3 regions of the Undibacterium sp. Ji49W genome follow, and region 2 is predicted to be linked to each of the others. Evidence: predicted binding sites of a transcription regulator. Region 2 holds the regulator's gene; each other region holds the start of a gene.
What was found. The regulator sigma-54, encoded in region 2, starts transcription at its own class of promoters, with help from an activator protein. The targets are predictions, from matches to a motif close to TGGCANGNAANCTGCTTT.

Region 1 (10,947 bases), on a different contig from region 2:
TGAAGCTGAGTCGTCTCACATTCGCACTATCCAGCATAGGTCTGTTCTCTATCGCTACCGGCGTATTGGCACAGGTAACCACCACACAAGAGGACGAAAAGAAGGTAGAAAAAGTCCAGAAAGTGGAAGTGACTGGTTCAAAAATCAAGCGCATCAATTACGAAACAGCATCACCGGTGCAAGTGATCACCCGTGATGAAATCGTACGTGGTGGCGCTACATCTCTGTCGGAAGTGCTTAAAACCATTTCTGCCAACCAGGGTGGTATTGATGAAAACCGTACCAATGGTTTTACCGCTGGTGCATCCGGTCTGAACTTGCGTGGTATCGGTAGCCAGGCAACACTGGTACTGATCAACGGGCGCCGTCTGGCCGCTTACGCACAACCAGAATATCAAACTACCTTCGTGGATTTGAATTCAGTTCCGGTAGGGGCGGTTGACCGCATCGAGGTCTTGAAGGACGGTGCGTCAGCGATTTACGGTTCTGAGGCGATGGCGGGTGTGGTCAACATTATTTTGCGCGACAATTTTGTCGGCGCTGAAATCAGCGGTTCGATCTCGCAGTCCCAAAAAAATGATGGTGAACAAGTCCGCACTACCCTGAGCTATGGTTTTGGTAGCCTGGTTGAAGATCACTACAATGTGTATGCCACATTGGATATCCGTCAGCGCAAACCCATGTTCATCAGCAAGCGCGATGATTACCTGAGCACAGAAGATCTGCGTCCTTACGGTTATAAAGACAACCGTTCCCTGTACACGTTTCCTGGCAATATTTACTGGACTGACAAGGCCACCGGCAAGTTCGTTTCCCGTAGCCTGGACAAGAATTGCCCTGCCAATAGCCTGGTTCCTGCCGATACCTTCTTCGGTGCCGGCACGCTGGGAACCGCCTGCGTATTCGATGACCTGAAAGATGCATCGGTGAACTCTGGCGGCAAGACAGACCGTGTGGGTTTAATTAGCCGTGGTACGTGGCAAATCAATGCCGATACGAGTGCATTTGCCGAAATCATGTACAACCAGAACAAAGCGATCGTCACCGGTTTGCCACACTGGTTTGCTGGCCAAAATGGTTTGGATACCGGTGCTTTGCCGATTACCCATCCACAATATCCTAAAGAGTTGATCGATCCGGTTACCGGCAAGACACTGGCGGGCGGTAACGGCACCGTGCGTGTGCGCGCATCCCTGAAAGATTTTCCTGGGCAAGGCTTGGAAAACACTACCGATTTCGGTCGTTATCTGGCAGGCCTGAAAGGCAACTATTCAAACTGGGATTGGGAGTCCGCGCTGATGTATAACACCAGCAAGGTCGAATCCAAGGCCACTGCCGGCCTCTTGTCAGTGCCCTTTATTGCCGCCTACAACAGCGGTACTTTCCTGTTTGGCAGCTCTGCACAAAATGCTGACCTGTACAAAAAAATTGTGACTGATTCTTCGGACAATTTTAAATCTGGCATGTATATGTGGGATGCCAAAGTCTCGGGCGAATTGATGCAGTTGCCAGCCGGCCCTTTATCCATCGCTATTGGTGCTGAAGCACGTCGGGAAACCCTGGAAGTCAATCCTTCGCAATTGTCCATTGATGGCGCTTTGTACCACAGGGCACAATCGCAACCGGGTTATACGCGTGGCCGTAATATCGCATCCACCTACGCTGAATTGTCGGTACCTATTTTCAAGACCCTGGAAGGCCAGATTGCCGGACGTTATGACCGTTATTCCGACTATGGTAATTCGACGACACCAAAAGTGGGTTTGAAATGGAATCTCCATCCGACACTGCTGGTACGTGGTACGTATGCAACCGGTTTCCGTGCGCCGACGCTGGTAGAAAACTCCACCCAGATTCTGAAGGCTTTCCTGTCTTATCGTGATCCTGAACGTTGCAACGATAAATTCAAGAATGGTTGCCAATGGAGTAGCTCCTATGAAAGCGGTTCCAACCCGAATCTGAAGCCAGAAACGGCAGACAGTTTCACCCTGGGTCTGGTGTGGGAACCAGCCACGTGGTTGAATGCCAGTCTGGATTTCTGGCAGATCAAACGCAAGGATGAAATTTCTACATTTGATCTGACCACGGTATTGGCTAATCCCGGTCGTTACGCCGGTAATCCGGCGGCAGTCATTACGCGTGATCCTTTGAGTGCAGCCGACAAGGCCGCTGGTGCGACTGCGGGTGAAATCACCAACCTCAGGTTGTTGCTGACTAACGTGGCAACCACTCAGGTGCGTGGTTTGGATATGGATGTTAACGCCAATTTCAATCTGGGCGAATATGGACGTATCAATCCTAACCTCAGGGTCACTTACAACCATTCGTATAAGTCTGCACCTTCTCCAGAAGCAGAAGCCATTGAATATGCTGGCTCCCGTAATCAGCCGCGGGTACAGGCAACAGCAGGCATAACATGGGAAAAAGCCGCATGGAAGGCATCTCTGGATGCCGTGCATATCGGTCATATGTCGTCGAATGCCGACTTCACCCAGCCATGCGTATTTGAAACCCAGGGTTATGCAAATCTGTGCAAGGACATTCCATCCTTTACCACTTTCAACCTGGGTGGCAGCTATTCTGGCCTGATGAAGAATCTGAAGTTGAGCTTTGCCATCAGAAACGTGCTGGACCGCATGCCTCCGTTTGCACCAAGCGCCACGTCTACACAAGCCATTGCTGCCATCACCAGCCTGCATGATGTAGTGGGGCGTTACTTCCAGATCACAGTGGATTACAAATTCAAGTAATTCCATGAGCTGATCAGTGCCGGAATCTCAGGTTAGTACATACTGAATTCCGGCATTTTTTTATCAGCCAGTTTTCTGATGCATGGTGATATAGAGACATAAAAAAGAGTAACAAGAACAGATTCTTCTGAGGGAGATAAATAGTGAAGAAACAATTTTTCAGGACTGTAATAGCCGGTATGTTATCGGTGGCTGCGGTAGTGAGCCTGCCAGCGAGCGCAGACAAATCCATACCGGTGGCAGATTTTTTTAAAAAAGCACAATTCAGCGGTCGCCCGGTCTTGTCACCTGATGGCCAGAGCATGGCAGTACTGACGCCACGCAATGGCCGTTTCGTGCTGGCCATCATCAGCCTTGATTCGCGCCAGCCCAAAGTGATTGCTGCGGATGCAGAATATGACATCATTGCTCCGCGCTGGGTAAATGACAAACGCCTGGTATTTAGTGTGAGTCGAGGCAGCGATGTTGTCTTGGAAGATAATGATGGTGGTGGCTTGTTCGCCGTCAATAGTGATGGCTCCGCTTTCCGAAAACTGGTGCCGACCAGAAAAGAAGCACGTGGTGGCAATATCGCTTACAAACCGCTTTCCGTGTTGGCACGCGTTTTGGATGGCAGCAATGACTTGATTGTTGTCAACAACCACCGCGGCAGGGATGCTCAATTAGGGGCTTCGGATGTATTGCGCCTTGATACTGTCACGGGCCGGACCAGGTTGCTGACCTTTGATAATCCCGGTAAGGTTAGTGAATGGCTACTTGACCATAACAATGTGATACGAGTTGCAGTGTCCAACGGTGTCGATCCTGATAATAAGCGTATCAAACAGGTGGTGTATTACCGTGATGCCGAGAGCGATCCGTGGAAAGCCATTCATGTGGCTTATTGGGATGAGGGCAAGGAATTGCAACCACTGGGCTTTGATTTTGACAATAAGACTCTGCTGGTGGCAGGCCGCTTCAATGGCCGTGACAAAACGGCCGTATATATATGGGACTTCGCCAAAAAAACCGTGGGTGAGATGGTGGCAGATCATCCTGATGTAGACGTATCAAATTTGGCATTAGACGGCCTCCGTAAAAAGATCATTGGTGTCAGCGTAGACGGCATGTTGCCAGAAATGATCCACTTCGATGACGACTATGCCAAACTGGATGCAACTTTGCGGGCAAGTTTTCCCGGGCAAGAGGTTTCCTTTCAGTGGAGTGGGAAAAATGTCGTGGTGACGGTGCGTGGTGACAACAATGCTGGTTCCGTTTACTTTTATGACACTGAGAAAAAAGTGCTGGAACTTGTGTACGTCGCCAAGCCTGAATTTGAAGGCAAGAAATTATCAGCGCAGAAAGTCATCAATTACACAGCACGCGACGGATTGAATATTCCGGCTTACCTGACCCTGCCCGAAGGAATGCCAGCGAAAAACCTGCCTCTGGTGGCATATGTTCATGGTGGGCCGCATGCCCGTGATCACCATGGCTATGACCCCATTACGCAAATGCTGGCATCGCGCGGCTATGCAGTTTTGCAGCCGCAATTTCGCATGTCGACCGGCTTTGGCTGGAAACATCATACCGCTGGCTGGAAGCAATGGGGCCTGTCCATGCAGGATGACGTGACGGATGGTGTGGAAAATCTGGTCAAACAGGGTATCGTTGACAAGAATCGTGTCTGTATCATCGGTGCCAGCTATGGTGGTTATGCCACCATGTACGGTTTGGTGAAAGACCCTGACCTGTATAAGTGCGGTATCAACTGGGTCGGTGTGACCGATGTCAAAATGCTGTTCACGGTTAACTGGTCAGATATGTCGGGCCCCGTCATGGACAATATAGGCGCGAAAATGCATGGTGACCCTAAGACCGACGATGCCTATTTCCATAAAGTGTCAGCGATAGAAAATGCCAGCAAGATCAAGGCACCGGTCTTGATGGCCTATGGCAGTGAAGACGTCAGGGTTCCGCTGATCCATGGTGAAAAAATGCGCGACAAGCTGCTGGCGCAAGGTAATACGGTGGAATGGATGGTATTCACCGGTGAGGGCCATGGCTGGGCGAAAGAGAGCAACAACATCAAATGGGGCGAAGCTGTCCTGCGTTTTATAGACAAATATATTGGCGACAATTCTCCCGCAGCCAAAAAATAAAAAGGCCGGTATTAAAATCAATAACCGACAGCTTTGTCTGTCGGTTTTTTTATTCCTCGGGAATTGGGGCGCAAATTATGCAAGTTGGCCATCGAACGCTATAATTTGCACCAGCATATTTCACCAATCCTGTTTTTGAGAGTGTAATTTTGGCCAAGAAAGAACATGTTTCAGTCACCCAGGCAACCCAGTTTTTGCGCAGACACAAGGCGGAATTCTCTGAGCATCCATATGCCTATGAAGAGCATGGCGGCACAGCGGTGTCTGCGCGCGAGCTGGGGGTAGACGAACACGCTGTCGTGAAAACCCTGGTAATGCAGGATGAAGCTGCCAAACCTTTAATCGTACTCATGCATGGCGACAGGAAGGTGTCAACCAAAAATCTGGCAAGGCAGATAGGCTGCAAATCGGTAGAGCCCTGCAAGCCAGAGAATGCACAAAAGCATTCTGGCTATCTGGTTGGTGGTACTTCACCCTTCGGCACTAAAAAGGCCATGCCTGTGTATGTAGAGCGCAGCATACTGGCTTTGACAAAGATTTATATCAATGGCGGCCAGCGCGGTTACCTGGTCGGTATTGCACCGGGTTTGCTGGAAAGCTTGCTTCAAGCCCGTCCGGTCGATTGCGCCCTGGAAGAGTAATCAGCCTGGGTACCGGTTTTTACCAGATGCACTGGCTGCTGGCATATACTTGCGGGGAATTTTTCTCCATGAAGAATAAGGAATAAGATGAATACAATACTGGCAGCCATTGCCGCCTACCTGATCGGCTCATTGTCGTTTGCTGTGGTTGTCAGCAAATTGTTTGGCCTGGCGGACCCGCGCACGTATGGGTCAAAAAACCCCGGTGCAACCAATGTTTTACGCAGTGGTAACAAGGCAGCAGCAGTGCTGACCTTGCTGGGGGATGCGGTCAAGGGCTGGCTGGCAGTCTGGCTGGCCAGCACGTATGCAAGCCAGTTTGGACTGGATGATGGCAGCGTTGCACTGGTGGCGATCGCGGTATTTCTGGGCCATTTATGGCCGGTGTTTTTCAAGTTTGTCGGCGGCAAAGGCGTGGCAACTGCCGCTGGTGTCCTGATCGGTATTAATATCTGGTTGGGTGTGGCGACACTGGCTACCTGGATGATTGTGGCATTCGCCTTCCGTTATTCTTCCCTGGCTGCCTTGATCGCGGCCATCTTCGCACCTCTGTATTACGGCTTCCTGTTTGGCCCTGATGTCAAATTACTGGCTGTTTTTGTGATGAGCGGTTTGCTGATTTATCGCCACAGCCAGAACATCGCGAATTTAATGAATGGTAAGGAAAGCCGTTTAGGAAGCAAGAAAGAAAGTGTTAAAAAGTAAGTAATTTGGCAAATAGTGCTAGATTTTTTTCAGGTTGTTAATTATGCTGAATTTTACAATATAGAAATTAATGCCGATTTAATGCCAAGGAGCTGGAAATGATTGCGAGTGCATACCGTTTGCGGTTCCTGAATTTTCTCCTGTTCAGCTTTGTACTGATAGTAATGAACTTGCCGGTACATGCTGCGGAACATGGTACCGCCAACGAAGCAAAAGCCATGGTACAGAAAGCGATTGATGCCATGAAAAAAAATGGTATTGAAGCCACCATTGCTGAAATCAACAAACGCGATGGCCAGTATCAGGACAGGGATTTATACGTAGTCGTGTACGACGTGAAGGGTAAAAATGTCGCGCATTTGAACCCCAAGATGGTAGGTAAGGACATGATAGACCTGACCGACGTCGACGGTAAATTTTTTATCCGCGAACGGCTGGAAATGGTCAAGGCCAAGGGCAAGGGCTGGCAAGACTATAAATTTGTCAATCCAACCACCAAGCAGATCGAGCCCAAATCCATGTATGTGGAAAAATTTGAAGGCGTGATAGTCGGTTGCGGTATCTACAAATAAGAGTTGCCCGGGCCAAGTCTGACCCGGCTGAGCCACCAGTCAGGCTTCCAGTAATTCTTGCAAAGGCCAGCGTGGCCGCACATTGAAACCATATTCCCGTGTTGCCAGCGCGGGATTTTTTTTGAGCCGCATGGCTCCGGCAAAGGCAATCATCGCACCATTATCGGTGCAGAATTCCAGTTCAGGGTAGTAGACCTGAAAGCGACGTTTCTGCGCGGCGGCATTCAGGGATGCGCGCAATTGCTGGTTGGCACCGACACCGCCAGCTATCACCAGGCGCTTCAAACCGCTCTCGCGTATGGCCGTCACGCATTTAGCTGTTAACACATCCACAATGGCATCGACAAAGCCACGGGCGATATTGGCTTTGTCCTGTTCGCAAATATTCGCAGGATGGTTTTTGACTACGGTCAGAACGGCCGTTTTCAAACCTGAAAAACTGAAATTCAAATCTTTGGAATGCAGCATCGGGCGCGGGAATTTATAGGCAGCAGGATCACCAAATTCTGCCATGCGTGAAATGGCGGGGCCGCCAGGGTAAGACAGCCCCAGCAATTTGGCAGACTTGTCAAAGGCTTCGCCGGCAGCATCGTCCAGTGTTTCCCCCAGTAATTGATAGCGGCCCACACCGTCAACCCGCATCAATTGGGTATGTCCACCTGACACCAGCAAGGCAATGAAAGGAAATTCTGGTGGTTTGCTGGCCAGCAAGGGCGACAGCAAATGGCCTTCCAGGTGATGTACGCCCAATACCGGTTTGTCCAGCGCCAGGCCCAGTCCACAGGCGACAGAAGCACCTACCAGCAAGGCACCAGCCAGACCAGGCCCCTGGGTGTAGGCAATCGCATCGATCTGCTGTTTTTCCAGGCCGGATTTGCTCAATACTTCCGTCAGCAAGGGCAGGGCGCGCCGGATGTGGTCGCGCGACGCCAGTTCTGGCACGACACCGCCGTACTCCTGATGCATGGCGATTTGTGAATGCAGAGCATGGGCAAGCAGACCCTGTTCAGTGTCGTACAGGGCCAGGCCGGTTTCATCGCAGGAAGATTCAACTCCAAGAACTATCATGTTAATTTCTAAATTGCGCAGAGCACAGCCTTGTCCGAACTGCCGGGAGTGGGCCGGTGAATGACAGGAAATGATGCTTTTACTTAAATAATGTGGCGGATTGGTGCGAATCTTGCTAAAGAACGCATACCGAGATTATATCTGCCATGGCCTATCTATGCGCACCAAACAGAATAGTGTTAATGCGACAATGTCTGTTTCACCCAGCTTGCGTATCGTGGTGGTGAATACGGTCATACAGACCGAGGATGAGTTGCATGAAGACGCGCAGGCGCAACTGGCGCGTTCGCGCGCCCTGCGTATAGGGCTGCTGCAGGCAGGGTATAACATCATTGCCGTGATTCCCGGTGATATGTATATGAGTGAACGGGTAGCGCAATTGCAGCCGGACATGATCATCATTGATGCCGAATCTGATTCGCGTGATGTTCTTGAACATATGGTCATGGTGACCCGTGACGCCCCTCGCCCCATCGTATTATTTACTGAGGACGGCAATCAGTCGAACATGGCCGCCGCCATGGAAGCCGGTGTGTCGGCCTACGTCGTCGCCGGCTTGCAGTCGGACCGTATCAAGCCTGTGCTGGATGTGGCTATGGCTCGCTTTAACGCGGACCAGAAGTTGCGCAGCGAATTGTCAGATACCAAGGCCAAGCTGGTTGAACGCAAGACCATAGAGCGTGCCAAGGGTTTGTTGATGGAAAGGCATCAGTTGTCGGAAAACGAGGCTTATCAAAGAATGCGCAAGCAAGCCATGGAAAAGAATCTGAAGCTGGTTGATCTGGCACAACGCATGCTGGATGTCGCCGATTTGCTTGGTGGCTAGGAAATGTCTCCTTCATGCGGAATATAGGGTGCAGGGGATTGGAGTCCAAGTTTGTGCGTGTAATTGGTGCGCTGCGTCATTCCGGTGCGAAATAAGGTCTTGGCCTTGTTGGCTTTGTATCGTTAGAGCCGTCTCATAAGACAAATCCACTGAATCAGGTCTGGCACGGCAATTGCTAAAGAAAGAGAAAGTGCTAACGCTGGCGCTAAACAATAAATGAGACTGACTAACGGCGGTCACCTCATTAGACAAAGGTGTCTTTCTACTGGTTTTTACCACGTGGAATGACACCTTTTTTCGTTGCAGAAAAACTTTCTCAGGCTGGAGTGCAGACATGTCGAATCAGGAATCGAACAAGAAATCTCTCATCATTGATATCAACAAGCAGGAAGATCATGAACCGAATTTCAAACGTCGCAGTTTATTGCAAAGCGCTGCATTGGCAACGGGAGCTGGCATCATGGGTCTGAGTACAGGTGGTGTCTGGGCCGCAGGGTCAGACAAGCCAGAAAAAGAAGAAGTGCATATCGGCTTTATTCCACTGACGGATTGCGCATCGGTGGTGATGGCCTCTGTCCTGGGTTTCGACAAAAAATACGGCATCAAGATTATCCCCACCAAAGAATCTTCCTGGGCCAGCGTGCGCGACAAGCTGGTGAATGGTGAACTTGATGCCGCCCATGTCTTGTATGGCTTGCTGTATGGCGTGCAACTGGGTGTGGGGGGCAACAAGAAAGACATGTCGGTGTTGATGACATTGAATAATAATGGTCAGGCGATCACGCTATCCAAAAAACTGGCTGAAAAGGGTGCGGTAGATGGTGCGGGTCTGGCCAAGCTCATGCAGACCGACAAGCGCGAATATACTTTTGCACAGACTTTCCCTACCGGCACTCATGCCATGTGGCTGTACTACTGGCTGGCAGCACATGGCATCAACCCGATGAAAGATGCCAAGGTCATTACCGTGCCACCACCACAGATGGTCGCCAATATGCGTGTCGGTAATATGGACGGGTATTGCGTGGGTGAACCCTGGAACCACAGGGCGATTGCAGATGGTATCGGCATCACTGCAGCAACAACGCAGGATATCTGGAAAGACCATCCGGAAAAAGTATTGGGTACTACCTCCGAATTCGTACAGAAATATCCGAACACGGCGCGCGCCATGGTTGCTGCGATACTCGAAGCCAGTCGCTGGATTGATGCTTCGCTGTCCAACAAGAGCAAGATGGCCGAAACCATCGCTGACAAGTCTTATGTCAATACTTCAGTCGATGTCATCAACCAGCGTATTTTGGGCCGCTATCAAAATGGTCTGGGTAAGACCTGGGATGATCCTAACTACATGAAATTCTTCAATGACGGTGCGGTGAACTTCCCTTATCTGTCTGATGGTATGTGGTTCCTGACGCAACATAAACGCTGGGGTTTGCTGAAGACAGATCCTGATTATCTGGCGGTTGCCAAAGCAGTCAATCGCATTGACGTGTACAAGGATGGCGCGGCCATGGCCAAAGTATCTGTTCCCAAAGACGTCATGCGCAGCAGCAAGTTCATGGATGGTACGGTCTGGGATGGTAAAAATCCGGCTGCCTATGCAGCCTCCTTCAAAATCAAGGCTTAAGGAGTCGCAATGAATACCTTGGTACATGGCGCAATGCAAGAGCCGGCTGTGGAAAAAACCGAATCGGCAGTCGTCGAACTAAAACCGGCAAAGGTGAAACCAGTGAAAAATCCAACTGCAAAGAAGCAGCGTTCATTTCGCCCATTCTTTCTGAGTGTACTGCCGCCGCTATTCGGCATAGGCATGCTGATACTGATCTGGGAAATTATCGCGGTCAAGAACAGTGCATTTCCTTCGCCCTGGGTGACCTTGCAGGAAGCCATCAATATATTCTCAGATCCTTTTTATCAAAAAGGACCCAATGACCAGGGCATAGGCTGGAATATCTATGCCTCCCTGAAACGGGTGGCTGTGGGCTTTGGATTGGCGGCGGCTGTAGGTATTCCAATGGGTTTTCTGATTGGACGTTTCAAGTTTTTGTCAGGCATGTTCAATCCCATCATCAGCCTGCTGAAGCCGGTATCGCCGCTGGCCTGGTTGCCGATCGGTTTGCTGGTATTCAAGTCTGCCCATCCGGCAGCGATCTGGTCAATTTTTATCTGCTCGATCTGGCCCATGATCATCAATACCGCAATCGGTGTGCAGCGTGTGCCGCAAGACTATATGAACGTGGC
Region 2 (10,947 bases):
CGGATTACTATGTAGAAAAATTCAATTTTATCCGGCTGTCAAATAATGGCAAGGCAAATTACCACATCACTGGTGAACGCCTGATTCATCTGCCGCGCAATGACAATATAGAAATTCAGCGCCCGCAAATCAACAGCTTTGATGTTGATCGCCCGCCTTTGCATCTGCTGGCTGACCTGGCCGTGGTGTCGCAAAAATCCACGGTCACCACGCCCAAGCGTGAACATGATGAAGTACGTCTGTATGACAACGTCAGCATGGAAAGACCCGAAGGCCTGAGCTCACAATTCATGCGCCTGGAAACCAGTTATTTGTTGCTGTTACCCGACGATGATATTGTCAAAACTGACAAGCCTATCACCGTCAAAACAGGAAAAGTGGACACCACCGCCGTAGGTATGGTGGCCAACAACTCCACCCAACATCTGGCGCTGCTAAGTAAGGTACGTATTCACTTGAAAAAACGTGAACGCGAACCAGTTGCCCCTACACCATCCAAATAGAGAAAGCGATATTTGCCAATGAAAAATATGAAATTGATACGCTCCCTTAGCCAATGCCTGGGACTGGCTTGTTTAGCTTTAATCTATACGCCAGCAGGTGCAGAAAAAGCCGACAGTTTCAAGGAGACAACCATCGAGGCCGGTTACTCTGAAAGCGATGGAAAAACCAGCGTGCGCGTCTTGTCCAAAGGCGTACAACTGGTGCGCGGCACCCTGGTCGTCAATTCGGAAAAAGCCGTCGTTACCGAAGCCCCGAACGGTGACCAGTTTGTCGTACTGACTGGTGGCGTCAGCAAAAAAGTCAGCTTCCGGCAAAAACGCGATGGCGGCCCGGACCTGTGGGTAGAAGGTGAAGCGGACCGTGCGGAATACAATCAGACGACAGAAATCGTCAAGTTCATTTCCAAAGCCAAAGTGCGCTACCTGGAAGGCAAGAAGGTCACCCAGGAACAAGAGGGCGAATACCTGTCCTATGACAGTAAAAATGATATCGCCATCGGTACCAATTCAACCACGGGCCAGCATGTAGACGGTGCCGGCCGCGTCAAAATCACCCTGCAACCCAAACAGACCAATTAAATGACTGCCACGCCTAGTACCTTGCTCGTCAAGGGATTGCAAAAACGTTATGGCGCGCGCCAGGTGGTGCGTGACGTATCGCTGGAAGTGAAAAGCGGTGAAGTGGTTGGTTTGCTGGGCCCGAATGGTGCCGGCAAAACCACCTCCTTCTACATGATCGTTGGCCTGGTGCCGTCCGACGCTGGCGATATCACGATTGATGCTGTCAATATCTCACAATTGCCAATACACCAGCGGGCCGTGCTGGGGTTGTCTTACCTGCCACAGGAAGCTTCGGTATTTCGCAAGCTGACGGTAGAAGAAAATATCCGTGCCGTGCTGGAATTGCAAAAAGATGCCAATGGAAAATTTCTTTCCGAGAAATCCATCGTCAAAAGGCTCAATGCCCTGCTGGCCGATTTGCAGATTGAAAAAATCCGGGAAAGTCAGGCACTGTCACTATCAGGCGGCGAACGCCGGCGTGTAGAGATTGCCCGCGCACTGGCCACCAACCCGCGCTTCGTTTTGCTGGATGAACCCTTTGCCGGTGTTGATCCGATCGCCGTGATTGAAATCCAGCGCATTGTGCGTTTCCTCAAGGAACGTGGCATCGGCGTATTGATTACCGATCATAACGTGCGTGAAACTCTGGGCATCTGTGATCATGCCTACATCATCAATCAGGGGGCCGTACTGGCCAGCGGCAAGCCGGATGACATCATACAAAATGAATCCGTGCGGCGCGTCTATCTGGGAGAACATTTCCGGATGTGACGGGAATCATCATGAAACAAAGCCTGCAACTACGCACGTCCCAGCATCTGGCATTAACGCCTCAATTGCAGCAATCCATACGGTTGCTGCAATTGTCCACATTGGAATTGCACCAGGAGCTGGAAACCCTGCTCATAGAAAATCCCATGCTGGAGCGTGTGGATGACCCGCTGGACCACGCAGTACGCCTGCTGGCAGACGGTGCCATCAATACCAGCAGCACAGCAGCAGACGCCGGCATGGAAGCGCCAGCATCCCGCGAAGAAAGCAGCACAGCTACAGAACCTCAGGCTGACGCTGATATCGCCGTCAGCAATGACACAAGCAGCTCCAGCGAAGAAGACTGGGGTTTTGACGACGTGCATCATGGCAGCAAAAGCAGTGACGATGAAGATGGCAGGCCACAACTGGGTGCCGCCCACATTACACTGCGAGAACATTTACAAGAACAAATGCGTCTGAACCTGCGCGAGCCACGTGACCGCGCCCTGGTCGAATTGATGATTGATGCCATCGACAACAATGGCTACCTGACAGAAACCCTGGATGAAATCCATGCCAGCCTGCCACTGGAATTGTGCGTCGAGCCAGAAGAACTGGCATTTGCCCTGAACATGCTGCAAAGCTTTGATCCGGCAGGTGTGGGCGCTCGCACACCATCTGAATGCCTTGCCCTGCAAATCAAGCGCTTGCCTAAAATTGCTTTCGTGACACGCAGACTGGCTTTGCAAATTGTTGAAACGCAACTGACTTTATTTGCACAAAGAGATTTCACCAAACTCAAGAAAATCCTCGACTGCGATGATGAAGATTTGCGCGACGCACAAACCGTCATCCGCCTATGCAAGCCCCGCCCAGGTATCGATTTTGCAGTCGATGAATCGGATTATGTCGTGCCAGATGTCATTGTCAAAAAATCAGCCAATGGCTGGCAAGTCTCGCTGAATCAGGATGTCATGCCCAAATTGCGTGTCAGCAGCATGTATGCCAACATCATGAAACAAAATCGTGGGGAAGGCGGGCTCGGCTCACAGTTGCAAGAGGCACGCTGGCTGATCAAGAATATGCGGCAGCGTTTCGATACCATTTTGCGCGTTGCACAAGCCATAGTTGAAAGACAACGCAATTTTTTCACGCATGGTGCTGTTGCCATGCGCCCCCTTGTTTTGCGCGAAATTGCTGATACACTAGGATTACACGAGAGCACTATCTCGCGTGTAACAACCCAAAAATACATGCTGACCCCCCACGGCATGTTTGAGTTGAAATACTTTTTCGGCAGCCATGTCGCGACGGAAACAGGGGGGGAAGCATCTTCCACCGCGATACGCGCACTCATCAAGCAGTTGATAGGAGCAGAAGACCAGAAAAGCCCACTCTCTGATAGCAAAATTGCAGACATGCTGGGTGAACAGGGCATGGTAATTGCCCGACGGACAGTTGCCAAATACCGTGAAGCCCTCAAAATCCCCCCAGTGAGTTTGCGTAAATCTTTGTAAGCAAGTCCTTGTAATCACGGTTTGAATTGCTATATATGATTTAGCTCAAGGCAATAAGACAGCAATGAGCTTATCGTTACAGCAAGCAACATCACTATAGGAGCACAGTATGAATCTCACCATCAGTGGACATCACGTCGAAGTAACTCCTGCAATTCGTGAATATGTACATACCAAACTAGAACGTATCAGGCGACACTTCGACCAGGTCATTGATATCGCCGTCATCCTGACGGTGGACAAGCTCCGGGAAAAGGAAAAACGACACAAAGCGGACATTAATTTGCATATCAGTGGCAAAGATATCCATGTAGAAAGTCTGGCGCATGATCTGTATGCAGCTATCGATACACTGATAGATAAACTTGATCGTCAGGTCATCAAGCATAAAGACAAGATACAAAACCATCAGCACGACGCCATCAAGCACATACCTGATCCGGCATCGGCTTCATAAGACCCCAGTCCTTACCTTAACAGGGTTGTGGACATCCAAAACAAGGACGCTACAGGCGTCCTTTTTGCTGGATGATAGGTTTTTTGTAGATATCGTTTCTGACATTTCAAATAAATAATTTACTTTTATTGCTGTTTGTAGCATGCGTTGCTCAACAAGCTGCGAGTTAGTTGATTCACGGCATTTTTATTGGCGTCATTCCAGCGTGGGTTTGGCTGGAATCCAGCGGCGTTCTATGTATGCCGTGTCGCCCGTTATATGCCACACTTTGATTAAGACGATCGCCCTCCGTGGACACAAGCCGGGTCTCGGCCCGGCAGCCGAGATACTTTCTTTTGCGTCGCCAAAAGCAAGTATCCAAAGAAAAGGCGACCGCAGACTCGCCCTACGGGTGCTTGCGCTGCGCTTCAGCATAATTTGTGCATCACAAAAAATGGGAATATCCGCAACTCGCTTCGCTCAAACATCGGATCTTCTCTTTCCATTTTCTGTGACGCACAAATTACATCGGCCCAAGCGGTTGAAGATCAACAACAACAACAACAACAACAACAACAAACATCTCGCCCCTGCATCATTTCCTCATAAGCATATACACCCCGTGACGCCCACGTCCGACAAAGCTAAAATAGCAGCTTCATCCTCTACCCTGCATAGTCAACCACCATGAGCCAATTTGTACTCACCTCCGTCAAGAACAACATCGGCTATATCATCCTGGATAGACCCAAAGCACTGAACTCGCTGTCTCTCGATATGGTTAGAGCGCTGACAACGACCTTGCTGGCCTGGCAGGATGATCAAAGCGTGCGGGCAGTATTTATCCATGGCAGCAGTGAAAAGGCATTTTGTGCAGGTGGTGATATCCGCTTCTTTTATGATGTAGGCACCGCAACACCAAAAGGTGATTCTGCCTTGCTGGAAGATTTTTTCACCGAAGAATATGCACTAAATCATTTAATTCATTTCTACCCCAAACCTTATATCGCGCTGATGAATGGGGTCGTCATGGGAGGTGGTATGGGTATCGCCCAGGCAGGCAATGACTGCCGCCTGCGCATCGTCACGGAACGTACCAAAATGGCGATGCCGGAAGTGAATATCGGCCTGTTCCCGGACGTGGGTGGTGGTTACTTCCTATCACGTGCACCGGGACAAATTGGTACTTACATGGGTCTGACCGGTGAAGTCATTAACGCAGCCGATGCGCTGTATGCAGGGCTGGCCGATGTATTTATACCGACATCAAAATTGCCTGCCTTGATGCATCTTCTGGAACAAAATACCGCCACCGATGTACGAGCCGCAATACGCGAATTTGCGGTTCCTTTTGCTGATCAGGCACTCCCCGGCAACAGTAAGCTGGCCGCAAACAGATCAGGCATTGATGCCCTGTTCAGCGGAAACTGTGCAATCGAGATCAGCAACAACTTGCAGCAAGACACATCTGATTTTGCACAACAGGCATTTGCCATCATGCAAAAACGTTCTCCACTATTGATGTCTGTCACGCTGGAACAATTACGGCGCAGCGCCAGCATTACCGTATCCGATTGCCTGCGTATGGAAAGAAACATGGTACGCCACTGTTTCAAACACGGTGAAGTATTGGAAGGTGTGCGTGCGCTGGTGGTAGACAAAGACAATACACCACGCTGGTCACCCACCACGCTGGCAGAGGTGACGACAGAACAGGTGGCAAATTTCTTCATCGAGGTATGGCCTACCCACGCACATCCTTTGCGTTTTTTGCAGGGATAAATTACCCCGCAAAAGCAATTTAACTAAAGGTCGCATTGTCATCGCTTTTGAAGTTGCGGTTGCTTTTGAAGTTGCGGTTGCTTTTGACTTTAGCAGTTCCCATGTGTCGACGCCTTTGATGCAAGGCAGAAAATGGAAAAAGAAGGGCCGATGTTTGAGCGAAGCGAGTTTCGGACCTTCCCATTTTTTGACTGGCAGCAAAGGGAACCCCGCAGGGGCGACGACGCCTGGGTCGCCTTTTTGGCCCACCTTTTTGGCGAAGCAAAAAGGTGGGTAGCCGCCGGTCTACCACCGGCCTGCAATCCAAAATGAACGTCTGTTGGCATTGAAAACCAGATTACTCAAAATACTAGAACTCATTTCATAAATAGGGGTGAGATGCGTTTGCCTCATAACGTGGGCTGGCAAGGCGGACGAGGCAGTCAATAGCGGGTCTATTGACAACGAGTCGAATTATTCACACCTTGCAGTCCAGCACGCGTTATGAGGCAAACCCTTCGGGAGCTGGCCGCATTGACACTTCGCGGGCGCATTGCAGCGTTGTGCCGCTTGCCAAGGCACCAGCCTTGGCTGCGCGTCACGCCTTGCACTGCATCCCGAATCACCTTGCTCGCACTCATCCCTATTTATGAAATGAGTTCTAATAATCTGAAATTAACTCACGCAATAGCCTGCCAAAAACACCACTAGATTCCAGCTAGAAACACGCTGGAATGACGTCGATACAAATAACTTGTTTGAAAATTGTGCCAGTTCGTTACTGATGCCAGCTACTTCAATTCAAACGCTCTCTTCCTCCCCTTAAACCACGCCGCCAAACTCGCAATAAACTCTTGCGCTCCATTTTTATCAGATGTCTTCAAACCATGACTGGCACCTGGAAATTCCACGAACTGAAAATCCTTTTCAGGATGCTTCAGGAAATAATCCCGTAAGGCACGTCCTGACTCTATGGGTACACTGTCATCTTTCTCTCCCATCGCTGCCACCATGGGGATATCCAGCTTTGCATATACGTCCAGTGGATCCGAGAACAAATGTCCGGACCAGTAGACATAGGAATGCCCAAAGAATTCTTTTTCCAGATTATTGCCATCACGTCTGATCTCGTCATAAACCTGCAAAAAATAATCTCTCGAGAAAGGCTTGGCATAAGGTTCTACACCACGATCTGCAAAGATCAGAAATTCTTCACTTTGCTTCAAACCACCACTACCCGCCGTCGCCAGCCAACCGATTTTTTTATTGTCTCTGGCGATATAGGGGGCTATCGCTCCGCCCTCTGAAAATCCCAGTACAGCGATGGAACGTGCGGGCATTTTCTTTAGATCAGGCTCCTCCCCTATAAACTTCAAATGATCGGATAAACGTATTTCAAATTTGTCAGCAGCCAGAAATTCCGACGAACATTTACTGCCGTCAGCCCTTTTTATGACGCCATATTTTTCAAGATAATAGACATTAACCGGTTCAGGATACCGCTCAAAGAACTTGGGTAATCGCGCCGAAAAATCATCACAACCCGAACCACTGACCAATATTATTGCCTGCCCCTGGGTCACTGATGCAGGATCAGAAAAATGGTAATACCGTCTTTCCTTGCCATCAATACTGATATGGTGTTCCTGAAGGGCTGGTGCTGCGATTCCTGAAGTGCAAAAGAAGATCGTCAACGTCAAAATCGACACGCGAAAACAAGAAGAAAGTGAAATCATAAGAATGCACTAAGCGGAAATTTTGATGTTATGCCATTTTTCTGGCGATAGCTGCTTCCACTAAAATAACATAAGCAATGTAAATTTTTTAAGGAATTTCAATAAAAAAATGGAGAGCAAGCTCTCCATTTTTCGGTGAAAACAACATCAATCAATGATGCGCACCACCACCCAGATAAGCCGCCTTCACAGCCGGATCATTTTGCAGATTCGCTGCCGGTCCATGCACCGAGATACGTCCATTTTCCAGCACATAGCCATAATCTGCCACAGCCAGGGCAGCCGCTGCAAATTGCTCCACCAGCAGCATGGTAGTACCCTCCTCTTTCAGGCGCACAATAATGCGGAAGACTTCATCCACCAGTATAGGTGCCAGCCCCATGGAGGGTTCGTCCAGCAAAATGACATCGGGATTAAGCATCACCGCCCTGGCCATGGCCAGCATCTGCTGTTCGCCGCCAGATAAAGTGCCAGCCAGCTGATTGCGACGTTCTTTCAGACGCGGAAATAAATCCATGGCTTTTTGTAAGTCAGTATCTATATCGCCACGCGGACGGCTACGGGTAAAACGGGGGAAGGCACCCAGCAAGAGATTGTCTGTCACCGACATGGTGGCAAATACGCGCCGCCCTTCGGGTGAATGGGCCAGACCGGCGCGTGCGATCTTGTGTGAATCCATGCCTGTCACATCTTTTCCGGCCAGCACGACAGAACCTTCTTTTGGTTTCAGCATGCCGGAAATGGCGCGCATGGTCGTGGTTTTTCCGGCGCCGTTTGATCCTATCAGGGTCACCACTTTTCCCTTTGGTACTTCCAGAGAAATACCGTGCAAGACTTCCACCTTGCCATAGGCTGCATGTAAATTTGAAATGCTCAACATGATGTTCTCCTTATGCAGCGACGATGTCGGCTGCATCTGCCACACTGCCACCAAGATAAGCTTCTATCACTTTGGGGTCAGCCTGTACTGCCGCAGGTTTGCCTTCGGCGATTTTCTGGCCAAAATCAAGCACGGTCACAATATCGCAGATCGACATGACCACATCCATATGATGTTCAATCAGGATGATGGTAATACCGTGTTCTCGTATCTTGTGGATGATGGCAATCAGATCCTTGATGTCCGGAGCAGTCAGACCCGCAGCAGGCTCGTCCAGCAATAGCAATTGCGGGTTCAGGCCAAGCGCACGCCCGATTTCCAGCAGGCGCTGTTTGCCATATGGAAGGTTACGTGCCTCCTCATTCGCCAGGTCGGCAAGACCTACAAAATGCAGCAGGCTGGCAGCCCGTTCACGGGCCTGACGTTCTTCACGCATATAGCGCGGTGTATGCAACATGACGTCCAGCACATTACTGCGGAAGGTATTGTGCAGGCCCACCAGAATATTCTCAGTGGCCGTCATTTCACCAAACAATTGCACGTTCTGGAACGTACGTGCCACACCACCCAGCGCAATGGCTGACGGGGTATTGCCGGATATCACATGACCACCAAATTCCACCACACCATCGGTAGGCTGATAAATGCCGGTCAGAACATTCATCATGGTGCTCTTGCCTGAACCATTCGGACCAATCAGGCCATGTACCGTGCCCTTGGTAATTTGCAGATCGACCTGGTTCAATGCCTTCAGTCCACCGAACTGCATCAGTACTTTTCTGGCGGTTAGCAATACGCCAACCCTGGCCTCACTTGCCTTCACGATGGCAAGGTCGTTACTGGCTTGTGCACTGGCAGCATCCAGTTCCACATGACGCGCCCCTTTGCCGAACAGGCTATTGACAAAACCAACGATGCCGTCCTGCAGGTAATACACAACAAACAGGGTCATCAAACCAAAGATGGTCAGACGCCAGTCTGTAATGTTTTCCAGCTTGTAGGAAAACAGGGCCATGGCTACTGTTGCGCCAACAGGTACCAACATCTCGCGGACGGTCTTGCGCTGTTTGACTATGGCTGCGCCACCCGCCAGTACAGCAATCACAGCCGCGACGCTGGCGATTTTGCGGAACAGTTCTATATCAGCCAGCAACGATGGCAGCATGACCACGATCAGAGCACCAAGCAAGGCGCCACTGCGGGTTTTACGACCACCCATGATGACGGCCAGCAAAAACATGATGGTCAGTTCAAAGTTGTAGGTATTGGGTGAAATATACTCTTCGGAATACGCATACAAACTGCCTGCCAGACCGGCCAACGCAGCGCTGATGACGAAGGCGATGACTTTGTAGCGATACACCGACACGCCCATACAGTCAGACGCAATCGGGCTGTCACGCAAAGCCTGGAACGCCCGGCCAAGATGCGACCGCAGGATGCGATGAACCACGATAAGAGCAAGCACCATCATCGCCGCAACGACATAGTAGTACTCCACCTCGTTGAGCTTGTAACCGAACACAACTGGTTTGGTCAGCTTGATACCCATTGGGCCTTCTGTCAGGAAACTCATTTCATTGATCAGAATCGTAATGATGGTACCAAATGCCAGTGTTACCATAGCCAGGTAAGGCCCCGTCACCCGCAACGCTGGCAAGGCCAGCAGGGCACCAAACAAGGCCGCGACAGCGATGCTGCAAGGTACAGCAACAAGGAATGGCAATCCCAGTTTAAATACCAGCACACCGGTGGTGTACGATCCTATGCCAAACAGGCCGGCATGGCCGAGAGAGACCTGCCCAGTATAACCAACCACAATGTCGAGGCCAAACAACAGAATGGCATAGATAAGTATGGTTTCAACCAGGTGCAGATAATACGGATTGTGCATGACAACCGGGAACAGACCCAGGGCAGCAATTCCGACAATAGAAACGAGTAAGGTCTTTTTATTCATGATACGGCCTCATACTTTCTTGATGGCAGTCTTGCCGAACAAACCTGCGGGTTTGATCGCCAACACCAGCAACAGCAATACCAGACCAGGTACTTCCTTGTAGCCGGTAGAGATGTAAAAACCGGTCGTGGTTTCGGCAATACCCAATATCAGACCACCCACGATAGCGCCGACACCAGATGTCAAACCACCGATAATTGCCACCGCAAACGCTTTCAAACCAAGGGCAGAACCCATGGTGGCACCAGTCAGTGTCAATGGAGCGACCAGTACGCCGGCAAACGCCGCCGTAGCAGAAGACAGTGCATAGGAAAAGGTAATGACCATGCTGGTATTGATGCCCATCAGGCCAGCCGCATCCCGGTCATTTGAGGTAGCGACAACCGCTTTACCGTAAATGGATTTGCGGTTAAAAAACTCCACCGCCAGCATCATTGCCAGCGCGCCCAGTACCACCACCACTTGCATCGGTTGTACATTGGCACCGAATATCTGGAATGGTGCTGCCGACAATGGCGAAGGAAAAGTCAGGTCATCCTTACCCCAGATATTTTCTGCGACATTTTTAAAAATGATGGCGAGCGCGATGGTGGACATGATCCAGCCGAATTCGGATTTGATCTTAATGGCAGGACGCACGCCTATCCATTCCACAAACATACCCTGCAAGGCACCAAAGACGATGACTATGGGTATCATGAGCCAATAATTCATATACGGGCCACCGTGAATATTGCCGACCACACTGAGGCCAACCAGGGCCCCCAGCATCAGCGCTTCACCCTGACCGAAATTGAGCGTGCCCGACGTGGCAAAGGTCAACTGGTAGCCAAAGGCGAT
Region 3 (10,947 bases), on a different contig from region 2:
GCGTGATGCCTGTACGTTGCTGACAAAGGCATCCACACCACCGTTATTGAAACCCATGCGGTTGATGATGGCTTCAGCCTGCGGCAGGCGAAACATGCGCGGCTTGGGATTGCCCGCCTGCGCCCGTGGCGTCACTGTGCCGATTTCAATGGAACCAAAACCCAGCGCTGCCAAGCCGTCAATGTAAGCGCCATCCTTATCCAGACCAGCAGCCAGGCCGACCGGGTTGGGGAAACGTACGCCCATGACCGTGCGTGCATCATCGGCGGGTTTGCTGCCCAGCATGCCACTCAGGCCCAGTTTGCTGGCGCGTTGCAGTGCGGGTAAGGTGAGGTGATGTGCATTTTCCGGGTCCATGGCAAACAGGGCAGGGCGGACCAGAGAATAAAGAAGTTTCGCGGACATGAAATTATGAAGGAAGAAAAGGTGAAAAAATAATGGTGATGCTAATTATGGTATGTTGAAAAATGCATGAGATGGCCTTTATCAATCATATATTGTGCGTGTACATAGCATATTTAGGACTTACGCAAAATTGTCCCAGCAAGGCTATCGCTTTTAGGAAACCTCCCTTGCAGGGGAGGTTCGTTTCGTCGGCAGGCAACATGTTGCCTGAAACCCCGACTACACCGTCAGCGACGAAGACAGTACTTTAGTACAAGGTCTTAGTAAATGCGGGAGCTGCAACGCAACTGGGGCGGTTTTGCGTAAGTCCTGACTACACCTCGCGCAATGTCTGCCAGCGTCCCTGCATTAAGGCATCCAGTGGCCGGAAATTGGTTTTGTAAGCCATCTTGGGGCTGGCCGCAATCCAGTAACCCAGATACACATACGGCAGCTTTAATAGCCGGGTTTGCTCTATCTGCCACAGTACATTGTAGGTACCGTAAGATGCCGACATATCGTCCGGGTCATAAAAGGTGTAGACCGAAGACAGGCCATCAGTCAGCACGTCGATAATGCTGACCATGCGCAAGACCTGCTGCTCATCCCTGAACTCGACCAGACGGGTATTCACCCGGCTTTGCAGCAGGAACTGCGCATACTGGTCACGGCTGTCATGATCCATGCCACCACCGGCATGGCGTTCGCCCTGATAGCGCTGGTATAGTTCGTAATGTTCTTGCGCGTAGCTGAGGCTGGTGACACGCGCAGTCAGCCCGGCATGTTTTTTCCAGGCGCGACGCTGGCTGCGGTTGGTTTCAAATTCCTGCACACGTATGCGTACCGGCGTGCACGCCTGACAGTTATCGCAATGCGGCCTGTAGATGAAAATGCCACTGCGCCGGAAACCACTTTTCACCAGTTCTGAATACGCATCCGCATTGATCAGATGGGCAGGCGTTGCTACCTGCGAGCGCGCCTGCAAGCCTTCCAGATAACTGCAAGGGTAGGGCGCTGTCGCATAAAACTGTATGCTGGCGAAAGGTAGCTCGTTTAGTTGGGTCACAGACTGATCTTGTTGGTGATGGTCCAATTGCTAATGGCTGGCAGGGCGGTGGCATGTTCCAGTCTGCGCAAAAACTCGCTGCGTGCAATCGGTTTTGCGCCCAGAGATGCCAGATGCCCTGTCTCTTGCTGGCAGTCTATCATTTTCACGTCATGTTCACGCAAGAAAAATACCAGATGGGTCAGCGCTATTTTGGATGCGTCGGTAACCCTGGCAAACATGGATTCACCATAGAACATGCGTCCTATGCAAACACCATACGCCCCGCCCACCAGTTCACCATCCAGCCACACCTCTGCCGAATGGGCATACCCCTGTTTGTGCAAATCACAATAACCCGCCACGATGTCTTCAGAAATCCAGGTGCCTTCCCTGTCTTTGCGTGGCGCGGCACAGGCACGCATGACCTGTTCAAAGGCGGTATCAAAGCGTAGCTGCCAGCGGTCATCCTTGCTGACCTGGCGCAGGCGTTTTTTCAGGCTGGCGGATACCTTGAAATCTTGCACTTGTAACACCATACGCGGGTCGGTAGACCACCAGAGTATTGGCTGCCCTTCAGAAAACCACGGGAAAATACCATTTCGGTAGGCATACAGCAGGCGGCTGGCCGATAAATCGGCGCCCGCTGCCAGCAAACCTGCGGCACCGTCTTTCTCTGTCAGCGCCGTGCTGGGGTGAGGGAAGGGGCTATCCGTTTCCAGCCAGGGGATCACGCTGCCATCCCATGGGGATGCACCAAAAAAACGCCATCTTTCGGTGCGCAGAAGTGCAAGAGAAAACCGCTCAAAATTAAATTCTTCATTAAATCAATCACTTATCAATTTGCACCAAATTGGAATGTATTTTGCTTTATCAGTGCGCCACATCCATAAATCTGCACTTTTATTGGGAGACTTTTTGCATGACTGCACAAAATAGTAGCGCCGATGCATTGTTTATCTTGCTGGGCGCCATCATGATTCTAGCAATGCATGCCGGCTTTGCGTTTTTAGAATTAGGCACGGTACGCAAGAAAAACCAGGTCAATGCCCTGGTCAAGATACTTGTTGATTTTGCCGTATCCACCATTGCCTACTTCTTTGTCGGCTATACCGTCGCTTATGGCGTACAGTTTTATTCTGGGGCCGAGGTGCTGGTTGCCAAAAACGGCTTTGAACTGGTCAAATTCTTTTTCCTGCTGACCTTTGCCGCTGCCATACCTGCCATTATCTCAGGTGGTATTGCCGAACGGGCAAAATTCCATCCGCAACTGATTGCTACCGCCTTGCTGGTAGGTATTTTGTATCCCTTCTTTGAAGGCATCGCCTGGAACCAGCGTTTTGGCATACAGGCCTGGCTGAAAGCTGCATTTTCTCAAGAATTTCATGACTTTGCCGGTTCTGTCGTCGTGCATGCCTTTGGTGGCTGGGTTGCCTTGCCCGCCGTCCTGTTATTGGGCGCACGCCGAGGCCGGTATATGAAAAATGGTGCGATTGCCGCCCATCCGCCTTCCAGCATTCCTTTCCTGGCCTTGGGTGCGTGGATACTGACGGTAGGCTGGTTCGGCTTCAACGTCATGAGTGCACAAACGCTGGACAAAATGAATGGACTGGTTGCCATTAATTCCCTCATGGCCATGGTCGGCGGTACGCTGGTAGCGTTCTTGATGGGCAAGAATGACCCCGGCTTCGTCTATAACGGCCCGCTGGCTGGCCTGGTGGCGGTCTGCGCCGGTTCTGACCTTATGCATCCGCTGGGTGCACTGGTCACCGGTGGCATCGCTGGTGCCATCTTTGTCTGGATGTTTACCTGGACCCAGAATAAATGGAAGGTGGACGACGTTTTGGGTGTCTGGCCCCTGCATGGTCTGTGCGGTGCCTGGGGTGGTATCGCCGCCGGTATTTTTGGCATGAAGTCTTTGGGCGGTCTGGGTGGCGTCAGCTTCATGTCGCAACTGCTGGGCACATTGATGGGTATGGCGATTGCTTTTGCTGGCGGCTATGTCATCTATGCCAGCTTGAAGAAACTCATAGGCATACGCCTGGACCCGGAAGAAGAGTTCGAAGGTGCTGATTTGTCCATCCACAAAATCTCATCCACTGCTGAACGCGAAACCAGTTGGTAAGAAATGACGAAAAAAATGGGCGATCAATTCGCCCATTTCTTATTTCTGCCTGCCAATCTCAGGTTTGCTTATCAGCCATGCCGCATGGGCTTGAAAATATCATGCGCATGCAATTCATATTGGCCGCCCTGTTGTACCTGCGCCAGATTGGCAAAGAAAAACTTCAACGTATGTGTCGTGGTAGGGAAGGCGATGTCCTCCCATGGGATCTGTTCTTCAGAGAATAGCGCTACTTCCAGACTCTCTACGCCGGCCGCATAATTCAGGTCAAGCAGCGTGGCGCGATAAAACAGATGGACCTGATGTACATGTGGCACGTTCAGAATCGAAAACAGTTCATGTAACTTGATATTGGCGCCGGCCTCTTCTTCAGTTTCACGCTGCGCCGCCTGTGAAGTAGTCTCATTGTTTTCCATAAAGCCGGCAGGCAGCGTCCAGTAGCCCAGACGCGGCTCAATTGCACGCTTGCACAGCAAGACCTTGGTCACGCCATCTTCTTCCCATACGGGAATAGACCCAACCACCATCTTCGGGTTTTGATAATGGATAGTGCCGCAAGCCGGGCAGACAAAACGTTCACGGGTGTCATCTGCAGGAATTTGCAAGACGACTGGGGACGCACATTCAGAACAGAATTTCATGAGAAAAAGAGTGAAAATTGGCGAATCCTCAGAGTGTAACACCTGTCCGCCCAACTGCTGCAATAGTCCGAATCCCATAAAAGGATTGCGCAGAGCAGCAAAACAATGTATAGTTTCATTCTTCAGACGCGGGGTGGAGCAGTCTGGCAGCTCGTCGGGCTCATAACCCGAAGGTCGTAGGTTCAAATCCTGCCCCCGCAACCAAGTTTTAAGCCCTTGATCAGAAATGATCAAGGGCTTTTTGCTTTGCTGGTTAAAGAGCATTTTATGGCATCATTGTGCTATATGTAATTACTGTTGCAATGTAAATCTTTGCCCATACGTCTTCTCGATTAATTTGAGTCTACTTTTACAATTATTTATCGAGATTAAGATAAAAGAACTATTGATAAAATGAACGCGGCCTTGTCGTTGTGATTATGATCGAGATACTTGAGGGCGTTGCATATGAATAGATTGCTTGAAATTGGTTTTCAAATGTCCGGCCATTGGGAGTTGGATGGCGACAAAATTAACTGTGAACTACTACGTCATTCCAGACAAAAAAACATACTTTACGCCTTTGTTTGTGATGGATTGGTGAAGTATGTTGGCAAGACAGTGCAGCCTCTATTTGCAAGAATGAATGGTTATAAGACTCCGGGCAAGACCCAGTCTACCAACATCAGAAACAATCGGCGCATTAAAGATCTTCTAATTAATGGTGTTGCCGTTGAGATATTTGTGCTTCCCGATAACGGACTTCTTCATTACGGTCAATTTCACTTAAATCTTGCCGCAGCTTTGGAGGATGATTTGATTAAGGTTATTGATCCGGAATGGAATGGCGGCGCAACTGAAAGTGAGATTGATACTCCCCAGCCAAGTAAAGATGGCGAAAGTGAAATCATCAACTCAGCATTACAGGATATTTCTCAAAACATCATTGGAAGCTTTGATTTTGTTCTTCAGCCGACTTACTATAAAACGGGATTTTTTAATGTGCGTATTGCTGTTCAACAGCAATTTGGTGGTGATGGCGAAGTGATTGAAATTTTCCTTGGCGATAGCTTGTTACCTGTACTCGGTAGTATTAACCGCAAAGCAAATTTAAATAATACTCCACGAATTATGGGGGGCGCAGCTGTAAGGGACTGGTTTATTTCCAATACTGATGAGATGTCTATTATTCGTCTAGACGTGTTCTCTCCAACATCAATTCGTTTGCGATCTTAAATTGTGTTGCGCAGTGAGCGCTATAGTCGATGTGCGATTGCTGCAATGTAATCGCACTCATATCCATCAACCAAATCTCAAAGAGATCATATTCGTTGGTCATGTCATTCTTGGTCGTTATATCTTACTTTTTTTGAAGGGAGCGGGGTCATGTAGGGAGCTAGTTAATTGCTCCGCGACTGAAAAATTAATAAATCATCCTCTGGGATCATAAGAACGTAGATATCATTGCCGTTTTTGAGTCTTAGGTCAAAAGCGCGAGGCAGTTTGTAAATTTTAAATATAAAGTCATAAAATTGCTTCATATCTAAGTGAATCCAATCGGGAAAGTCACCATTTGGAAGCGGGAAAGAAACAGAAACCTCTTCAAACTTAGAGAATTGTATAAATTTTTCCGCGAGTTCAAAGGAGTGCTTTACCAAGACGTAATCGTAAGCTTTTGATATAAATATTAGATTCTTTGGCGATGCCGTGGGCGATAGTTTTCGAATATCATTATTCACTACCCAAGTGAAACTATCCTTTTCAACGTCAAAAAAGTCCGCAAGAAAAGTGTCATTTTCTGCCCGCTGAATTCTGGCTTTTAATTCTGCCAATTTTTTTCAAGTAAAGTAGATTCTTTCATTTTTTCCGTTTAGGGGCTGTGATGTCAGGTCTCTTAAGCAAATATTCTAAGTCATTGATTTAAAAGAGTGAATTCTAGTGTTTGCTTCGGCGCGATTTTCGGCAGCGAGCCGATTACGACGCTGATATTCATACATTTTTATCCTTGCGCACGATTTCCTTTCGTTAAACGTCGATACGCTGGCTACTAAATTGGAGCGGCATGAGTGATTTTTACACATAGCATTTAATAGTGAGCAGGAGACTGGTTGCGTGCCAGTCTCATCGTTGCATGGGGGGGGGTGCGTGGTCAGGTCTGACATTCGTAGATTTCCAACCCGGCGGGCGATTACGCGCCGCTAATCGCCCCTTGTATTATCGCTACGCGCTGGATCTATCATAAATAGATTACAACCCCGTTTTGCTGTGCCTTACGTGGTTGCCCACATAAGTCCGTTGCTCCTTGTTTGTGGATTCCCACGCGGCCCGCTAATTTCACTAAAATTGATTGCTGATGCTCGTTGAGTAAGGGGAAGTACTATTTGAAAACAAGATGATGTTTCTACGGCGTTCATGAATGACGACATTTCTTGCTTATCCCAGCAGTCAAATGTGGTGACGGGTGATTTGAGTTGAAATATTTCCGGACCCGCATTGTACCCAATAGACATACGCAATTTATAGCAGAGCTCCCAGGCGCCAATATACGAGGCTTCGTCGGTGGGGAAGCGAAGTATGCGATTGATACCAAACTCATAGAGCATTCCCCGATCTCTATTCACCAATTCAAAATAAGCTACCAAGCCGTCACCCTGGGATGGCCTTACATCATCAACTGATTCAACTGTCCAATGTTCTGATGCTAGAAGTAGAAGGTCTCTTGCATTCAGCGATTTGAGTTGTTTATCTTTTGTGCGTAAAAAGCGACGTAGAGATTTTTCTAATTCGGTTGCAAGCATGTCTATATTTTGTGTTGTTGTAACTCTGTGGATAATAGAATAAGGCTGACATGCGCAATCAAAATAGTCTGAACAAAATGTCGTGGTCGCGTAATTAACCCACCCTACACATCCTTCATCGCAGCCGTAACCTGCAAGGTGCGGCCTCGTGCGCGGAATACTTGCGTCGCCGCTTTGGCACGTGAAGCGATGTTGGATAATGTGCTTTGGTCTGGCTGGTCTGATATCCCTGTTTTGAAAATGCTGACGACATCGGATTGTTTCTTTGCCTGACCCTGCATGGATTCTGCTGCTGCGGCAACCTGTTCTACCAGGGCTGAATTTTGTTGTGTGGCGTTGTCCATTTCGACGATGGCCTGGTTGATTTGTTCTATGCCTGCGGTTTGTTCGGCACTGGCAGAGCTGATCTGGGCCATGATGTCGGTCACTTTTTTGACACTGGAAACCACTTCATCCATCGTCACACCAGCTTCATCTACAAGCTGGCTGCCGATGCCGACTTTTTCTACGGAAGTGTCAATCAGGATTTTGATTTCTTTTGCAGCGGTTGCTGATCGTTGCGCCAGATTGCGGACTTCCGATGCGACGACTGCAAAACCGCGTCCCTGTTCGCCAGCGCGTGCGGCTTCTACGGCGGCATTTAATGCCAGGATATTGGTCTGGAAGGCGATGCCATCAATGACGCTGATTATATCCACTACCTTTTTGGATGATTCGGTGATTGATGACATGGTTTCTACTACGCGGGAAACGACTTTGCCGCCTTTGATGGCGACATCCGATGCATTTTGTGCCAGCAGGTTTGCCTCGCGTGCATTGTCAGAATTCTGTTTGACAGTACTGGTCAGTTCTTCCATGGAAGAGGCGGTCTCTTCCAGTGCGCTGGCTTGTTGCTCGGTGCGGGCAGACAGGTCTTGATTTCCGGTGGCGATTTGTGTCGATGCAGTGGCAATCATTTCTGTACCACCACGGACCTGGCTGACGATGCCGATCAAATTCTCATTCATGTGTTCGAGCGCACGGAACAGGGAGCCGATTTCATCTTTGCCGCTAACGTCAATGGTACTGGTCAAATCGCCGTCGGCAACGGTTTTTGCGATGTGCACCGCGGCGTTAATCGGGGTAACAATACGGCGTGTGATGGACCAGGCAATGGCCATGCTGAGCAAGGTTGCCAGAATGCCGACTGCCATGATCAGTTGATTGGCTGATTCTGCAGTTGTCTTGGTTTCTTTGGCAGATTCTGCCATTAACTCTTCCTGGAATCGGATCAGGTTTTCCATTGCACTCAGATAGGCGAGCTGTTTGGGGCGTACTTCCTTGAAGAGTAAATCCTTGGCCTCGTCTCTTTTGCCTTCAGTGACCAGTTGTATCATTTTTTCCCGACCGGGCGTGTATTGTGCCCGTTGCTCCACGGCTAGTCTGAGCAATTCTTTGGCCTGGGGATTTTTTATGGCGGCCGATAGTTTGTCGATTTCAGCAGTGATTTCCAGTGAAGATTTGTGGATGCTGTCTATCTCTTTTTTTATTTCAGCATCATCACTCATCAGCAGTATATTGCGCAGATTGCGTGCCTGTAGGTTCACGTTCTTGATTGCGTCATTCAAGATGTAAATTTTTTGGTAGCGATCGTTGACGGTAAGATCTATTTCGCTGTTCAACAAGCTGAGGCGTGAAATCGCGATGACGACCACAATAACCAGTAGAAAGATAACGGCAAAAAAGCCTAAATACAGCCGCTGACTAATTTTAAGATTTACGATATTCATTTTTAATAACCTCTTGAAGACTGGCTTGGTGAGCGGAGTTTGTTAAAAAACTGAATACAGCGAACATGATTCACCGGCTATGACGACTTTCAAAAACTGATACTCGCTGAATGTTTATTGTGTTGAGCAAGAGATGCGCTCAAATTCCTTCATTTTTCTTATTGCAGGCAGTAATGAGGCTGGTAACGTGGATTATATTGAATGTTGATTGTGTTATTTGCAATTTAAATGTATTTTACACATCGACGAATGATAAAGTCCATGTGAAAGATTCGTTTTGTGTGAAAAAGATACCCCTGGTTAATTATTTTGCTTGCAGGAAGCGAAGATTGGTACGTGCAAAACTGCCGGTTTTTTATCTTGGCAGAAGGTGTTTGTTATAGGGGGCATGCGCGAACTACTTCCTGAGACATGTTATAACGCCAGCGTATGCAGGAATTTGATCAGGTTTGTCACTTGTAATTACCGTATTTTTGAATATGCTGGCAGTTTTCCAGGCAATATTTTGTGAGGCATTTCATGAATTTTCGCCAGATCAGTCAATTCCGCGTCAGCCTTGTTTTTTGCATGAGTCTGTTGGTACAGATAAGCGCTACGGGCATGTCATCTGCCCACGCGGCCAGTTTTGATTGTGCCAAGGCCAGAACACCTACAGAAAAGACTATCTGTGCCGACACGACGATCTCCGGTCTTGATGCTGATGTGGGGCAGGCATTCAAGACGTCACAGGCGCTGTGGCCTGCGGGAAATTGGAAGGATTTTTTACGTGCTGAGCAGCGCGAATGGCTGAAGACCCGTGACGCCGAATGCAAGTCTGATGTGGCTTGCCTCAAAATGGATTATGAGCGCCGGCTGGCATTTTTGCGGCACCCGCATTTGAAATACATGGGGCGCTATGTCGCCGGGACATGTCCTGGTAATGGCACCTATCTCGACGTGACACCTAGTTACCCCGCTGACGGGGTAGAGGTCTTGTTGTATATCTGCCCTAATTCTGCTGGCAACGTGCTATTGCAAACGGCTGGCAAAGTAAACCCCAATGGTGAGCTGCGTTTTGAAGACGCCGGTTGCTCGCGTAGTTTGCGTTTTGAGCAGGATATGGTGACTTTGTCGGCGATGGATAAAGGGCGCTGCGCGTTATCGGTTAAAGATGATCGCTTCCGGCGGGATGCTCGTAAATCACCGTATGAAAACGAATAGTCGCTGCTGTTTTTGGCTTATTGCCGTTTTTGTGCGCGGGCATATATTGCTCTCGATCAGTTGGAAATTAGTAAAATATAATCATTGTCTTGCTTTTATCCTCAGCTTCTCAAGGAGTCATGCCATGTCTATAGAGCTTGATCATGCGATCGTCCCCACACGCAACAAGCTGGCTTCTGCTAGGCAGTTGGCGGAGTTGTTGGGTGTGCCATGGGCACCGACTTCTCTGGGGCCGTTTGCCCCCGTGTTTGTCAGTGATGGCCTGACCCTGGATTTTATGGATACCGAAGAAGACTTCCCCATCTATCATTTTTGCTTTCGCGTCAGCCAGCAAGACTTTGACGAGATATTGGGGCGCATACAGGCAGCCGGTATTGCCTACCGGAGTTCAGTCCGTGGGCCTATGGATGGGCAAATCAATACGGACTATGGTGGCAACATGATTTACTGGAACGAGCCGGACGGGCATCAATGGGAGATGCTGACGGTCAGTTATGCGCGTCAGGCCAGATGAGGGGATTGTCCACGCCGATGGGATAAGTGTTGCAATAGAGATATTTTTTTGCAAATTGCCTTAGTCATTAGTGAAGCAAATATCTAAATCCTGTCGTGCAAATTTTTCCAATGCGTGTTAATCTCGCGCCTCACGTTTTGGCGTGGGGGTTGCAAGAGGGCTTGTGGTTGGCTCTTCGGTGGTGGATCGTGTTCGGAAAGGCAGACGTAAGGTTTATCGCGTTAGTGCCTGGGACCGAAAATTTACCGCTGCTGATCTGAAATTCATTAAAAAGCCACGTCATGTCGTGGCTTTTTTATTATTTGATGACGATATTTTTGATCATCAGTGAATTTCTGGACTACAATCCAGTGTCTACTAATTTTAGGGATTGCGCGCCGTTTGATTCTGTGCGTGACCGATCAGTCCCTACTCGCCCGCATGAAGGGCGTTGCTGCCAGGTTGGTAGCAACATAATTTATTTAATACAAAACTGGTGTGGGTCGAAGCAGC

Region 1: a site for sigma-54 is predicted at 7,979-7,996, ahead of ACO0LK_RS24720 (ANTAR domain-containing response regulator). Genes of this name have one in related genera too.
Region 3: a site for sigma-54 is predicted at 2,284-2,301, ahead of ACO0LK_RS19540 (ammonium transporter). Genes of this name have one in related genera too.

What each region holds. Positions count from the first base shown of each region.
Region 1 covers NZ_JBMPOW010000026.1:2,137-13,083, reverse strand. Annotated here, with positions in the region: gene ACO0LK_RS24750 (TonB-dependent receptor) at 1-2,750, shown strand, start outside; gene ACO0LK_RS24755 (hypothetical protein) at 1-3, shown strand, start outside; gene ACO0LK_RS24745 (S9 family peptidase) at 2,894-4,891, shown strand; gene ybaK (Cys-tRNA(Pro) deacylase) at 5,041-5,532, shown strand; gene plsY (glycerol-3-phosphate 1-O-acyltransferase PlsY) at 5,620-6,237, shown strand; gene ACO0LK_RS24730 (cache domain-containing protein) at 6,336-6,809, shown strand; gene tsaD (tRNA (adenosine(37)-N6)-threonylcarbamoyltransferase complex transferase subunit TsaD) at 6,849-7,877, opposite strand; gene ACO0LK_RS24720 (ANTAR domain-containing response regulator) at 8,068-8,703, shown strand; gene ACO0LK_RS24715 (CmpA/NrtA family ABC transporter substrate-binding protein) at 9,164-10,333, shown strand; gene ntrB (nitrate ABC transporter permease) at 10,343-10,947, shown strand, end outside.
Region 2 covers NZ_JBMPOW010000011.1:150,892-161,838, forward strand. Annotated here, with positions in the region: gene lptC (LPS export ABC transporter periplasmic protein LptC) at 1-503, shown strand, start outside; gene lptA (lipopolysaccharide transport periplasmic protein LptA) at 531-1,082, shown strand; gene lptB (LPS export ABC transporter ATP-binding protein) at 1,083-1,835, shown strand; gene ACO0LK_RS15445 (RNA polymerase factor sigma-54) at 1,847-3,334, shown strand; gene hpf (ribosome hibernation-promoting factor, HPF/YfiA family) at 3,444-3,791, shown strand; gene ACO0LK_RS15455 (enoyl-CoA hydratase/isomerase family protein) at 4,458-5,552, shown strand; gene ACO0LK_RS15460 (alpha/beta hydrolase family protein) at 6,323-7,240, opposite strand; gene ACO0LK_RS15465 (ABC transporter ATP-binding protein) at 7,419-8,147, opposite strand; gene ACO0LK_RS15470 (ABC transporter permease subunit) at 8,158-10,107, opposite strand; gene ACO0LK_RS15475 (branched-chain amino acid ABC transporter permease) at 10,117-10,947, opposite strand, start outside.
Region 3 covers NZ_JBMPOW010000016.1:119,521-130,467, reverse strand. Annotated here, with positions in the region: gene ACO0LK_RS19555 (quinone-dependent dihydroorotate dehydrogenase) at 1-405, opposite strand, end outside; gene ACO0LK_RS19550 (arginyltransferase) at 719-1,450, opposite strand; gene aat (leucyl/phenylalanyl-tRNA--protein transferase) at 1,447-2,163, opposite strand; gene ACO0LK_RS19540 (ammonium transporter) at 2,352-3,554, shown strand; gene ACO0LK_RS19535 (NUDIX hydrolase) at 3,626-4,195, opposite strand; tRNA gene ACO0LK_RS19530 (tRNA-Met) at 4,323-4,399, shown strand; gene ACO0LK_RS19525 (GIY-YIG nuclease family protein) at 4,643-5,410, shown strand; gene ACO0LK_RS19520 (hypothetical protein) at 5,575-6,006, opposite strand; gene ACO0LK_RS19515 (hypothetical protein) at 6,445-6,972, opposite strand; gene ACO0LK_RS19510 (methyl-accepting chemotaxis protein) at 7,077-8,741, opposite strand; gene ACO0LK_RS19505 (lysozyme inhibitor LprI family protein) at 9,261-9,941, shown strand; gene ACO0LK_RS19500 (VOC family protein) at 10,066-10,455, shown strand.